One region of the Nocardia sp. NPDC059177 genome, then DNA from elsewhere that is predicted to be linked to it. Evidence: predicted binding sites of a transcription regulator. Region 1 holds the regulator's gene; the other holds the start of a gene.

Evidence for each region. Region 1 encodes HspR, which represses chaperone genes until heat shock. Its sites were predicted from a motif close to ANNTGAGTNNNNNNNACTCANNT; they were not measured.
Region 2: lon (endopeptidase La) is a predicted target of HspR. The motif match lies at 2,391-2,413, and genes of this name have one in related genera.

The regions. Positions count from the first base shown of each region.
Region 1 covers NZ_JBHZBX010000015.1:120,518-127,377, reverse strand. Annotated here, with positions in the region: gene ACFXK0_RS19920 (dynamin family protein) at 1-250, shown strand, start outside; gene ACFXK0_RS19915 (hypothetical protein) at 435-707, opposite strand; gene dnaK (molecular chaperone DnaK) at 1,122-2,984, shown strand; gene grpE (nucleotide exchange factor GrpE) at 3,020-3,535, shown strand; gene dnaJ (molecular chaperone DnaJ) at 3,557-4,747, shown strand; gene ACFXK0_RS19895 (heat shock protein transcriptional repressor HspR) at 4,747-5,148, shown strand; gene ACFXK0_RS19890 (globin domain-containing protein) at 5,764-6,860, shown strand, end outside.
Region 2 covers NZ_JBHZBX010000002.1:26,165-33,024, reverse strand. Annotated here, with positions in the region: gene ACFXK0_RS03310 (TetR/AcrR family transcriptional regulator) at 1-149, opposite strand, end outside; gene ACFXK0_RS03305 (hypothetical protein) at 318-1,016, shown strand; gene ACFXK0_RS03300 (DUF2613 domain-containing protein) at 1,047-1,217, shown strand; gene ACFXK0_RS03295 (DUF3068 domain-containing protein) at 1,214-2,275, shown strand; gene lon (endopeptidase La) at 2,428-5,034, shown strand; partial or broken gene ACFXK0_RS03285 (PaaI family thioesterase) at 5,293-5,700, opposite strand; gene ACFXK0_RS03280 (DNA polymerase IV) at 5,862-6,860, shown strand, end outside.

The sequences.
Region 1 (6,860 bases):
CCAAGCGGGCAAGGATTCCAAGGATCGCATGCACGGCATCCACCGCGCCCTCCGCGACCACTACGCGGGAATCGCCGAGCGCAGCCTCCGCTCCATCGACGAATCTCTCACTGCCGCACAGGAAGCCGCCACCTCAGCGGCCACCGACCGTGCCACCCGCACCGCCCTCCTCGAACGCCGCCTCACCGCCGTAGCCGACCTCCGCCGCTACGCCGACCAATTCCACACCCAGCCCCAACTCCTCGCCTAGTGACACCTGGTCAGTTGATCACCAGGCCCTCAGGGATTTCGCCTCTCGGGCGATGTCTCCCTGGTGGCCTGGTGATCAACTGACCAGCTGGCTAGTTCGGCATGGGCGGGCGTAGGCGGGCGCGGAATTGCCCTCGGTGGTTGTGGGTGGGCCCGCTCAGGGCCCGCCGAAGGAGTTCAGCCCATCAGATGAAGTAGGCGGTGCCGGTGGAGCTGCCGGTGCCGTAGCCGAGGCTCTTGGCGAACTCCTTCAAAGCGATCAGCGCGTGGCCGACCGGTCCCGGGTCGCTGCACGATCCGCCGACCGAGGAGAACGTGCAGCCGTCGTCGGCCACCGTACTCACACCGCTGTCGGCCGACGCGGTTCCCGCGCCCCCGATCAGCACGCCCCCGACCACGGCGACGGCCAGCGCCGCCCCGCTGATCCCACGCTTCCACTGAACCTTCGATGACTGCATGACATCGAAACTATCCGCTCGGGACCGTCTTTCGTCCCCGATCGATGCCCCCAATATTCCTCGCGGAGTTTCATACTGTGACGATTTCGGGCTCGCGCGGCTGGGCGTCCGTCCGCATCCCGATCCCATGCAGCAATGTGTACCGGAACGCCTCGGCGAAGTCGGCTCCGGCCCGATCGCCTCCGTCACGATCCCGCATCGCGGGCGGCGGTTGAGCGCAGGCGGCGCAAGAATAGCTAGGGTTCGCGGGAATGAATCGCCGCAGCTGCTGGTTGTGCTGATCAACAAGATTGAGTGTGACCGACTCAAGTCCGGGTTGACTCCGGACGGATCTCGAGGGCAGGATTGAGTCCACCACACTCAGCGTTGCTCGAGACTGATGTCCTAGAAACGTACAAACAGGAGGAAATCACTATGGCTCGTGCGGTCGGAATCGACCTCGGGACCACGAACTCTGTCGTCGCCGTGCTGGAAGGCGGTGAGCCGGTCGTCGTCGCGAACTCGGAAGGCTCGCGCACCACCCCCTCGATCGTCGCCTTCGCCAAGAACGGCGAGGTTCTCGTCGGTCAGCCCGCGAAGAACCAGGCGGTCACCAACGTCGACCGCACGATCCGCTCGGTCAAGCGCCACATCGGCACCGACTGGTCCGTGGAGATCGACGACAAGAAGTACACGCCGCAGGAGATCTCCGCGCGCACGCTGATGAAGCTCAAGCGCGACGCCGAGGCCTACCTCGGCGAGGAGATCACCGACGCGGTCATCACCGTCCCGGCCTACTTCGAGGACGCCCAGCGTCAGGCCACCAAGGAAGCCGGCCAGATCGCCGGTCTGAACGTGCTGCGCATCGTCAACGAGCCCACCGCGGCCGCGCTCGCGTACGGCCTGGACAAGGGCGACAAAGAGCAGACCATCCTGGTCTTCGACCTCGGTGGCGGCACCTTCGACGTCTCGCTGCTGGAGATCGGCGAGGGCGTCGTCGAGGTCCGCGCGACCTCCGGTGACAACCACCTCGGTGGCGACGACTGGGACGAGCGCGTCGTGACCTGGCTGGTCGACAAGTTCAAGGCCAGCTCGGGTATCGACCTGACCAAGGACAAGATGGCCCTGCAGCGTCTGCGCGAGGCCGCCGAGAAGGCGAAGATCGAGCTGAGCTCCAGCCAGAGCACCTCGATCAACCTGCCCTACATCACCGTGGACGCGGACAAGAACCCGCTGTTCCTCGACGAGCAGCTGACCCGCTCGGAGTTCCAGAAGATCACCTCCGATCTGCTGGATCGCACCCGCGCGCCGTTCCAGTCCGTGATCAAGGACGCCGGCATCAACGTGGCCGACATCGATCACGTCGTGCTCGTCGGTGGCTCCACCCGTATGCCCGCCGTCTCCGACCTGGTCAAGGAACTGACCGGTGGCCGTGAGCCGAACAAGGGCGTGAACCCGGACGAGGTCGTCGCCGTCGGCGCCGCCCTGCAGGCCGGTGTGCTCAAGGGTGAGGTCAAGGACGTCCTGCTGCTCGATGTCACCCCGCTGTCGCTGGGTATCGAGACCAAGGGTGGCGTGATGACCAAGCTCATCGAGCGCAACACCACCATCCCGACCAAGCGCTCGGAGACTTTCACCACTGCTGACGACAACCAGCCGTCGGTGCAGATCCAGGTGTTCCAGGGTGAGCGCGAGATCGCCTCGCACAACAAGCTGCTCGGTTCCTTCGAGCTGACCGGCCTGCCCCCGGCCCCGCGTGGCGTGCCGCAGATCGAGGTCACCTTCGACATCGACGCCAACGGCATCGTGCACGTGACCGCCAAGGACAAGGGCACCGGCAAGGAGAACAAGATCAAGATCCAGGACGGCTCCGGCCTGTCCAAGGAAGAGATCGACCGGATGGTCAAGGACGCCGAGGCGCACGCCGCCGAGGACAAGACCCGCCGCGAAGAGGCCGAGACCCGCAACCAGGCCGAGTCGCTGGTGCACCAGACCGAGAAGTTCATCACCGAGCAGAAGGCGAGCGAGGGCGGCGCGCAGGTGTCGGCCGAGCTGCTGGCCGATGCCGAGAACGCGGTCGCCGAGGCGAAGAAGGCGCTCGAGGGCACCGATATCGCGGCCATCAAGACCGCGGTGGAGAAGCTGGCCACCGAGTCGCAGAAGGTCGGCCAGGCGATCTACGAGTCGCAGGCCGCCCAGGACGCGCAGACCGGCGCCGCCGGTAATGGCGCGGGCCCGGCCGACGACGACCAGGTCGTCGATGCCGAGGTCGTCGACGACCCGGCAGACAAGAAGTGACCGAGGCCAACTCCGAGCAGGAGTTGATCACCGACATCGTCGAGGACACCGACGCCCCCGAGGCGGAGGTGCTCGACGCCGAGACCGAGGCGCCGGTCAGCGACGAGCTGGCCGAGCGCACGGCCGACCTGCAGCGGTTGACCGCGGAATACGCGAACTACCGCCGCCGGGTCGAGCGCGACCGGCAGGCCAACATCGACGCGGCCAAGGCCGCGGTGGTGACCGAACTGCTCGGCGTGCTCGACGATCTGGACCGGGCCAGGGCGCACGGCGACCTGGAGACCGGCCCGCTCAAGGCCGTCGCCGACAAGCTCGAGACCGCGCTCACCAAGCAGGGTCTCGTCGAGTTCGGCCTCGTCGGTGATCCGTTCGACCCGACGCTGCACGAGGCAGTGCAGCACGAGGGTTCGGGCGCGGATCCGGTGATCGGTGTGGTCATGCGCAAGGGCTATCGGTTCGGCGACCGGGTGCTTCGGCATGCCATGGTCGGGGTAACCGATGCCGAGGTCGCCGAGGCATCGGATCCGGATGCCGACGCCGACAGCGAGTAAAGCGAGAGGAGGAGATGCCCGGTGAGCCAACGGGAGTGGATCGAGAAGGACTTCTACAAGGAGCTGGGTGTCTCCTCCGGCGCCTCGCAGGACGAGATCAAGAAGGCCTACCGCAAACTGGCCCGTGATCTGCACCCGGATTCCAATCCGGGTGACACCAAGGCCGAGGAGCGGTTCAAGGCCGTCAGCGAAGCCAACGCGGTGCTGTCGGACCCGGCCAAGCGCAAGGAGTACGACGAGACGCGCCGCCTGTTCGCGGGCGGCGGCGGTGGCGGCCGTGCCTACGGCGGGTTCAATCCCGGTGCGGGCGGCGGCTTCTCGCAGGACTTCAATATCGGTGACATCTTCGGTCAGGCCGGTGGCGCCGGTGGCGCAGCCGGTGACGGCGGGCTCGGCGATCTGCTGGGCGGGCTGTTCAACCGGGGTGGTGGCGCGCGCGGTGCGAGCCGTCCGCGTCGCGGTGCCGATGTGGAGACCGAGACCACGCTGGGTTTCCGCGAGGCGGCTCAGGGTGTCACCGTGCCGCTGCGGATGACCAGTCCGTCGCCGTGCACCACCTGCCACGGGTCCGGCGCCAAGCCGGGCACCAGCCCGCGGGTGTGCCCGAACTGCAACGGGGCCGGTGTCGTCAGCCGTAATCAGGGTGCGTTCGGTTTCAGCGAGCCCTGCGACGACTGCCGCGGCACCGGGTCGATCATCGACGACCCGTGCTCGGACTGCTCGGGTTCTGGCATCCAGAACCGCACCCGCACCATCACCGTCCGGATTCCGCCGGGCGTCAGCGATGGGCAGAAGATCCGGCTCGCCGGACAGGGTGAGGCGGGGCTGCGCGGGGCGCCGTCGGGCGACCTGTATGTCACGGTGCACGTCAGCCAGGACAAGGTCTTCGGCCGTCAGGGCGACGACCTCACCCTGGTGCTCCCGGTGAGTTACAGCGAATTGGTGCTGGGGACAACTGTTTCCGTACCGACGCTGGACGGCCGGGTCGGCGTGAAGGTGCCGCCGGGCACTGCCGACGGGCGTATCCTGCGGGTACGCGGTCGCGGTGTGCCCAAGCGCGGTGCGGCAGGCGGCGCCGGTGACCTGCTGGTCACGGTGAAGGTCGCGGTTCCGCAGGCGCTGGACTCCGACGCCACCGATGCGCTCAAGCGCTATCAGGAGGCCGAGAAGGCCAGTGGCTTCGATCCGCGTGCAGGATGGGCGGGTGCTTGATGTCCGATAGTCCGAAGTCCGCGTCGGGTGGTGGCTCGCGTGCCGAGTTCTTCATGATCTCAGTGGCGGCTCAGCTGGCGGGTATGCACGCGCAGACGTTGCGCACCTATGACCGGCTGGGTTTGGTCACGCCCCAACGCACTTCGGGCGGCGGACGCCGGTATTCGGCCCGCGACGTGGAACTGCTGCGCGAAGTGCAGCGGTTGTCGCAGGACGAGGGCGTCAATCTCGCCGGCATCAAGCGCATCATCGAGCTCACCAACCAGGTGGAGGCGTTGCAGCAGCGCGTCGAGGAGATGAGTGCGGAGCTGGAGCGGTTGCGGGCGGGCTACCGGCCCGACCTGACCCCGCCTCAGCGCAGTACCGCACTGGTGGTGTGGCAGCCACGTCATCGGCGCTGAGATCGTTCGATTCGCGGGCCCCCGGTTCGATATCCATCGCGGTGGATGCGGACCGGGGGCTCGTTCGTCTCCGGACAACGATCGGCGATCGCCTGGTGACTATCCAGCAACCACTTTATTAACTGACCTTGTTGTCCGAAAGGTCCGGTCCAGCCCTGTGAAGTGGGGATATATCACCGAGGCAGAGCGAAAGTTTGCTGGATGGACGCTGAATTCGGGTCGAAGATGCGGCAATTCGGCATTTCCGGCCAGCCACTCCAGTCCCAGCTACCCGCGTGTCATGGCCCGGCGTGCCGTCCTCGATCGACCGGCTGCCGTAGCGGAAAGGTCGCTCTACCAGGCACATTGACCTTCGGGCTGGGCAAATGCCGGGAAGATCACGGAAGTGTGAGGTCACATTCCGATGCGTTTTGCAGACACCGGGTTCGTTTTCCGGGGATACTGCCGCGTTCCCCCTGGTTTGTTTAGAATTACACGTGTGATGTTTAAGAGTACGATTCCGAAGCTGGCAAACCTCGCCTAGACTTCTCGGCATCGGCTGCTGACGAGTGTCCTCCCAGCCCGTCACTCGCCGGCGCGGACTGCGTTCGATGGCGAAACGAGGTTGTGACACATATGGATTCGCGGACTGTCGCTTTGATCCGTACTACGTTCAAGGCGGTTGCTGCGGAAGACGGTGGGCCCGAGCGGCTGTCGAGGTCGTTCTACTCGATCCTGTTCACGGACTACCCGCCGATCCGTGACTACTTCCCGGCTGCCATGGACGCCCAGCGCGACCGTCTGGTCACCGCCATCGGCTACGCGCTCGACCGGCTGGAGGAGCCCGACAAGCTGCTGCCGTTCCTGGCCCAGCTCGGGCGCGACCATCGCAAGTACGGAGTGCGTCCCGACCACTATGACGCCGTGGCCAATTCGCTGAAGGCGGCCATGCGCGAGTTCGCCGGCACCGAGATGTGGACCGACGAGGTCGCCGCCGCCTGGGACGAGGGGCTGGACATGATCGGCGGCGCGATGATCAGCGCGGCCGAGAAGGAAACCACCCCCTCGGTCTGGACCGCCTCGGTCGTCGAGTGCCGCGAGGTGCTGCGCAACCTATCGATCATCCGGGTGCAGCTCGATCAGCCGATGGAGTACGCGGCGGGTCAGTACCTCAGTGTGCAGATCCCGGCCCGGCCGCGGATGTGGCGCTACCTGTCCCCGGCCAACCCCGCCAATGCCAACGGCGAGATCGAGTTCCACGTGCGCAGTGTGCTCGGCGGGTGGGTCAGCCCGGCCATGGTCGCGCACACCGCCGTCGGCGACCAGTGGCAGCTCGGTTCCCCGCTCGGCGGGCTCGGCGTGCCGCGCAACACCAAACGCAAGATGCTCATGGTCGGCTGCGGCACCGGCATCGCGCCGCTGCGCGCCCAGATCATGGCGATGGCCCAGCGCCGCGTCAACCCGAAGGTGCACCTGTTCGTCGGCGGCCACCATCCCTGCGACCTCTACGACCTCGAGGTCCTCAGCCAGCTCGCCGTCGCCAACAAATGGCTCTCGGTCACCCCCGTCACCGAGAGCGACGAAAACCCCTGGTGGTATTTCGACTCCGGCGAACCCCACACCGACCTACCCGGCCTCGAACCCCGCATGACCGGCCAGATCGGCAAGGTCGTCGCCAGCTACGGCCCCTGGTCCGACCGCGACGTCCAAATAGTCGGCTCCCCCTCCATGGT
Region 2 (6,860 bases), on a different contig from region 1:
CCTGCCGCGGCACACACCTCGGCGAGGGAACACGTGGCGTAGCCGCGTTCGGCGAAGATGCGCGTTGCTGCTTCCAGGAACCGCTGTCGCCGTTCGGCTTTACGCGCGACGACTGTACGACCCCCATACCGTCTGTCCGCTGTAGTCACCTCTCCAAAGTATCTGAAACCCGGGATCACACTGACGTTTCCGGTGTGTTCTATTTATCCCACGAAAAGAAGGACGGCTGACCAGTGTTGCGCACCCGAGGATCGCGGACCGCTCTGTCCGCATTCGTACTAGCGGTGAGTGCGTCACTCGCTGCCCCGACGCCGGCGATGGCTGCCCCGCAGCCCGCCGCGGTCGCGCCGAGCGTTCCGGCGGTCCCGGAGAACGTGTCCGCCGAGGCGCTGGCCGCGCTGGCGCCGACGATGGTGGGCGCCATCTCGGCGCCGGCCCCCATCGCCGGTGGCGCGCAAGCCGCGATCCTGGCGCAGGCGCGTGTGCTGCTGGCCACCCCCGGCATCCCGGAGAAGGTCAAGACCACGCTCGAGAAGGTCATCACCTTCCTCGACGGCAGTGGCGGCGGCGGTCCCGACCTGCCGCCCGCCGACGGCCCGGTGATCTCGCAGTTCCTCTACCCGACCATCGGTAAAGGCTGCATCAGCGATTCCGGCGACTCGGTCGGCACCGCGCTCGCGGTCGCAGGCCCGGCCGAACTGCCGCCGCCGGGACCGCAGGCGGGCCAGACCGGCTTCGTCTTCACCGCGCTGGGCACCGAGACGCCCACCGTCACCCAGGATCCGCCGATGACGGTGCAGTGGATCAACCTCAGCACGGGCCGCACCGGCAACACGCCGCTGACCACCGAGGCCGGCATCAACCCCGACGGCCCGGCCACCCTGTCCGCCGTCGCCGACACCGGTTCAGGCCGGATCGCCGCGGTGATCTCCGGTTCGCTCACCACGACGACCGCCGACGCCGAGGTCCGTACCTGCTCGTTCGCCCCGACTCTGGGGTTCTTCTCCGTCGCCTGAGTCGACACCACGTATTGGAGTTCGATCTTTATGAAGTTCGCCGTTCCCGGCCTGATCAGTGGGCTGGCAGGCGCGGTTCTAGGGGTGATTGTCGTCATCGGCATCACCGCGGCCGCACAACAGAATTCGATACCGGCACCCGAGGCCACCGCTGACCCGGGCTCCTCGCTGCTGGGCGACGTACAGTACGGCAGCCGATGAGCGGCGCGCGCAGGACCATCGCCTGCGTTCTCGTCGGCCTCGGCGCGCTGCTGCTGGCCGCCGCCGTCATGATCCCCACCTACACCGTCGGCAAGGTCGGCAAGACCCCCCTCGACCTGAAGATCACCACCATCGCGCGCAGCGTGCCCGGCGAGGACAGCATGGTGCTGGACTCCAAGTCGCTCACCTCGCCCGAGGGCGCGGCTCGGGTGGAAACCGATGTGCCCCTGTTCTCTCAGCGGTACCTCACCGTGGAAGAGCCCTCCGGTGCCGAGCAGATGACCATCCAGGCCGGTCAGACGCTGAGCCGTACCGACATCGACGGTGCCGCCGGTCTGCTGACCGCCTCCATCGACCGCGTCACCATCGACCGGATCAGCGGCGAACCGATCGATGCCTCGCCCAACGGTTCGATCGCCGTGCTGAACAAGGACGGCACGCCGCTGGCCGATGAGTCGCAGCGGGTCGGCCTGCAGTACCGCTTCCCGATCGGCACCGAGAAGAAGTCCTACCCGTACTTCGACCTCAACGCGCGCGCCACCTACGACATGGAATTCGTCGAGGAGACCGAGATCAACGGGATGCCGGTCTACTACTTCAAGCAGACCGTCCCGGTGACCAACATGTGGGATGTCATCGAGTCCCCGACGCACAAGCTCACCCTGCCCGCCGCCAAATGGGGCCTCGAGGGCGAGGAGCCGGTCACCATGACCCGCTTCTACACCAACACTCGTGACGTGTGGGTCGAGCCGAAGACCGGCACCGTGATCAAGGGCGGCGAGCAGTTGCACCTGTTCTACGGTCGCTCCGCCGACCAGGTCGATGTGACCGCCCTCAAATCGCACCTCGTCTTCGACGAGCCGACCATCGAATCCCAGATGGCGGTCGCCCAGGACAGCATCGACAAGCTGTCGCTGTTCGGTAGCACCCTGCCGATCATCCTCGGCGTCCTCGGTGGCGTCTCGATCATCGCCGGCGTCGTCCTCGGCATCCTGAGCGGCCGTGGCCGTGGCCGTCTGATCGATCCGCCGACCGAGCGCTTCGACCGAAACCTCTAACCCCCTGCAAGAAGAACGCCCCGGCTGCCTGCCCGAACCGCAGGCAGTCCGGGGCGTTCTCCTTTTCGCCCACAGTGAACGGCGCGACCTGGTGGAACAAAGGGCGGAGAGGCCATGTTGAGTCAGCAAAGCTCAACTTTGGAAGGGTCGACATGACTTCAGCTCAGAACCTGCCGGTGCTGTTCCTGACCGATCCGATCGTGCTGCCGGGCATGGTCGTGCCCATCGAACTGGACGAGTCGGCGCAAGCCGCCATCGACGCCGCGCAGGCAGGCAAGACCGGGGCCGTGCTGGTCGCGCCGCGGCTGGACCAGGGCTACGCGTCCTACGGCGTCGTGGCCACCATCGAGCAGGTCGGGCGGATGCGCGGCGGCGCCCCCGCCGCGGTGTTGAAGGCCGAACGCAGGGCGCGCATCGGGCACGGGGTCACCGGGCCGGGCGCGGCGCTGTGGGTGGAGGCCGAACCCGTCGAGGCCGTCGAGCCCGACGAGCGGACCCGCGCGCTCGCCGCCGAATACAAGAAACTCGTCGTCGCGGTACTGCAACGGCGCGAGGCCTGGCAGATCATCGACATCGTCAACCAGCTCGACAGCCCCGACGCCATCGCCGACACCGCAGGCTACGCGCCCTACCTGTCCGACGAGCAGAAGCGCGAACTGCTCGAAACCCCCGACATCGCCACCCGGCTGACCAAGCAGATCGCCTGGATCACCGACCACATCGCCGAGGTCGAGGTCACCGACAAGATCTCCGAGGACGTCCGCGACGGCATGGAGAAGAGCCAGCGCGAATTCCTGCTGCGCCAGCAGCTCAACGCCATCCGCAAGGAACTCGGCGAAGACGAACCCGACGGCGCCGACGACTACCGCACCCGGATCGAAACCGCCGACCTGCCCGAACATGTGCGCGCCGAGGCGCTGCGCGAAGTCGGCAGGCTGGAACGCGCCAGCGACCAGAGCCCGGAATCGGGCTGGATCCGCACCTGGCTCGACACCGTGCTCGACCTGCCCTGGACGGTGAAAACCGAAGACAGCGCCGATGTCCCGGCCGCCCGTGCCGTGCTCGACGCCGATCACCACGGCCTCGACGAGGTGAAGGACCGCATGGTCGAGTACCTGGCGGTGCGTGCGCGCCGGGCCTCGCGTGGTCTGGAGGTCGTCGGTGGGCGCGGCTCCGGCGCGGTGCTGGTGCTGGTCGGCCCGCCCGGTGTCGGCAAGACCTCGCTCGGTGAATCGGTGGCGAAGGCGCTGGGCCGCAAGTTCGTTCGCGTCGCCCTGGGCGGTGTGCGCGACGAGGCGGAGATCCGTGGGCACCGCCGCACCTACGTCGGCGCGCTGCCCGGCCGGATCGTGCGCGCGGTCAAGGAGGCGGGGTCGATGAATCCCGTTGTCCTGCTGGACGAGATCGACAAGGTCGGCTCCGATTTCCGCGGTGATCCGGCGGCGGCGCTGCTCGAGGTCCTCGACCCCGCGCAGAACCACACCTTCCGCGACCACTATCTGGACCTGGACCTCGACCTGTCCGATGTCCTGTTCATCGCGACCGCCAATGTCATGGACACCATCCCCGGCCCCCTGCTGGACCGGATGGAGCTCATCACCGTCGACGGCTACACCGAGGCCGACAAGGTGGCCATCGCCCGCGACTTCCTGGTGCCCCGGCAACTGGAACGCAACGCGCTGACCACCGAAGAAGTCGCGATCACCGACGCGGCCCTGCGCGAAATCGCGGCCAACTACACCCGCGAGGCCGGTGTACGCCAGATGGAACGCCTGGTCGCGAAAGCCCTGCGCAAGGCGGCGACCCAGCTGGTCACCGCCGGTGACTCGCTCGGCTACGACCCGTCGCTCGGGTACGGCAATGTGGTCGACTTCAACGTACCCACCACCCCGGCCCGCCCGGTGGACGCCGACGCGCCCTCCGCGGTGGCGCCAGAGCCGGGTGCGCTGGGAGACGACGATTCTGCCGCCGCGAGGTCGGGTTCGGCGGGTGCTGGCGATTCCGTCGCCGGGGCATCGGAGTCCGGGTCGGCGGACACTGATACGCGCCGGGTGTCGGCCGCCAAGCCGGGTGATGTCGGGTCGCCCGGTGCGGTGCCGACGCTGACCGTCGATGTCGACAACCTCACCGATTACCTCGGCCGTCCCCGCTTCACCCCGGACTCGGTGGAACGCACCGCCGTCCCCGGTGTGGCGACGGGCCTGGCGGTGACCGGGGCCGGCGGCGATGTGCTCTACATCGAAGCCAATGCCGCCGAGGGCGAGCGCTCGCTCACCCTCACCGGTCAGCTGGGCAAGGTCATGAAGGAGTCGGCGCAGATCGCGCTGACCTATGTGCGTTCGCACCTCGAGGAGATCGGTATCGAGCCGAAGGTCCTGGACCGCAATATCCACATCCACTTCCCGGCGGGTGCGGTGCCCAAGGACGGGCCGTCGGCGGGCGTCACCATGGTCACCGCGCTGGTCTCGCTGGCGCTGGGGCGTCAGGTCCGCGGTGATGTGGGGATGACCGGCGAGGTCACCCTCAACGGGCGTGTCCTGCCGATCGGCGGGGTGAAGCAGAAGCTGCTCGCCGCCCAGCGCGCCGGCCTGAAGACGGTCTTCATCCCGGCCCGCAACGAGCCCGACCTCGACGAGGTCCCCGCCGAGGTGTTGGCCGCCCTGGATGTGCGTCCCGTCGCCGATGTGGCCGACATCCTGGCCTACGCGATCGAACCGATCGCCGAGCCGGCGGCGGAGGGCCTGGCCTTCACCGCCTGACCCGAACGAACCGGCGTAATCGTGCAATCTGGCGGCGCTCAGTCAGTTTTCTGACTGTGGCGCGGCGGATTGCACGATTACGCCGGTGTTCTACCGGCTGACGGTGGGCGGCAGCGGCGCAGCCTCCCGCTCGACGACCGGGAGCTGGTCGGTCTCGTAGGTGTCGGGGTCGTCATCGTCGAATTCGTCGTCGAATTCCTGGTCCTCGGCGGCATCGGTGGCCGCCGAGGGTGCGAGGTCCTTCTCCACCCGGCGGGTGGTGCCCTGGGCGACCGCGCACAGGATCGGTTCCTCACCGTCGATCTCGGCGTAGACATCGCAGTGGGTGACGGCCTGGCGCCGGGTCGCGCCGAGCACGGTGGCGTGTACGCGCAGGCGCTCGCCCATGGCCGGGCGCAGGTAGGTGATGGTGAAGCCGCCGGTGAGCACATTGGGGCCGAGGACGGTGCCCGCGGCGAAGGTGAGCGCGTTGTCGGCGGCGTAGGCGAGCACACCGCCGTGCACGAAGCCGAACTGCTGGCCGTGCTCGGGCTGGATCTCGATCACCAGCGTGGCCGCGCCGTCGCCGAATTCGGTGAGTTCGGTGCCGACGAGCCGGGCGAACGGCTGCGCGGCGAGTACCTGGCGCGCCAGGTCGAGGTCGAGGGTGGTGGCTTCGGTCGGCATCGGGGGTGTTCCGTTCTTCGAGCGGGCAGCGATATCGGTTGGCGCGGTACGGATATTGCCATCAAGCCAACGGCGCGGGTACCCGGTGTACCCGGCCCGGCCACGCAGCGCGTGAGCGCCGCCTACTCCCGATTGTCCTACCGTGCGGTAATACTTCATCTGTGCCCCAGTGGCTGCTGCACGTCGATCTCGACCAGTTCCAGGCGGCGGTGGAATTCCGGCGCCGTCCCGAGCTGCGCGGTGAACCGGTGATCGTGGGCGGCGAGGGTGATCCAGCGCAGCCGCGCAAGGTCGTGACCTGCGCGTCCTATCCGGCCAGAGCCTTCGGCGTGCGGGCCGGGATGCCGCTGCGCACGGCCCAGCGCAAGTGTCCGGAGGGGATCTTCCTGCCGGTGGACATGTCCGCCTACGAGGCGGCCTCCACCGAGATCATGGCGACATTGGGCCGGGTGGCGGGCGCGGTCGAGGTGTGGGGCATGGACGAGGCCTTCGTCGCCACCGACGGCGATCCCTGGGCACTGGCCACCGAAATCCGCAGGGCAGTCGGCGAACTCGGCCTCACCTGCTCGGTCGGCATCGGCGACAACAAGCTCACCGCCAAACTGGCCACCGGCTTCGCCAAGTCAGCGGGCAAATCCTCGGCCGAACCCGAGCACGACCCCGGCGCCGCCGCCGGGATCTTCGAACTGACCGCGGCCAACTGGACCGAACTGATGGGTCACCGCCCCACCGACGCCCTGTGGGGTGTCGGTGCCAGGATCGCCAAGCGCATGGCCGCGCTCGGCATCGACACCGTCGCCGACCTGATGGCCGCCGACCGACAGCGCCTGGCCGCAGAATTCGGCCCGAACACCGGTCCCTACCTGTGGGTCCTCGGCCACGGCAAGGGCGACACCGAACTCGCCACCGTCGCGCGGATCCCGGTGGGCCGCAGCAAGTCCGAAACATTCCCGCACGACCTCACCGACCCCGTCGAGATCCGCCGCGAACTCGCCCGCATCGCCACCGAGGTCGCCGACGAGATGCGCGAACACCACCGCATCAGCACCCGCGTCGCGGTCACCGTCCGCACCAAAACCTTCTACACCCGCAGCAAGCAGCAGAAACTCCCCTCCCCCACCGACGACGTCCCCACCCTCGTCGCCACCGCCCTTGCCATC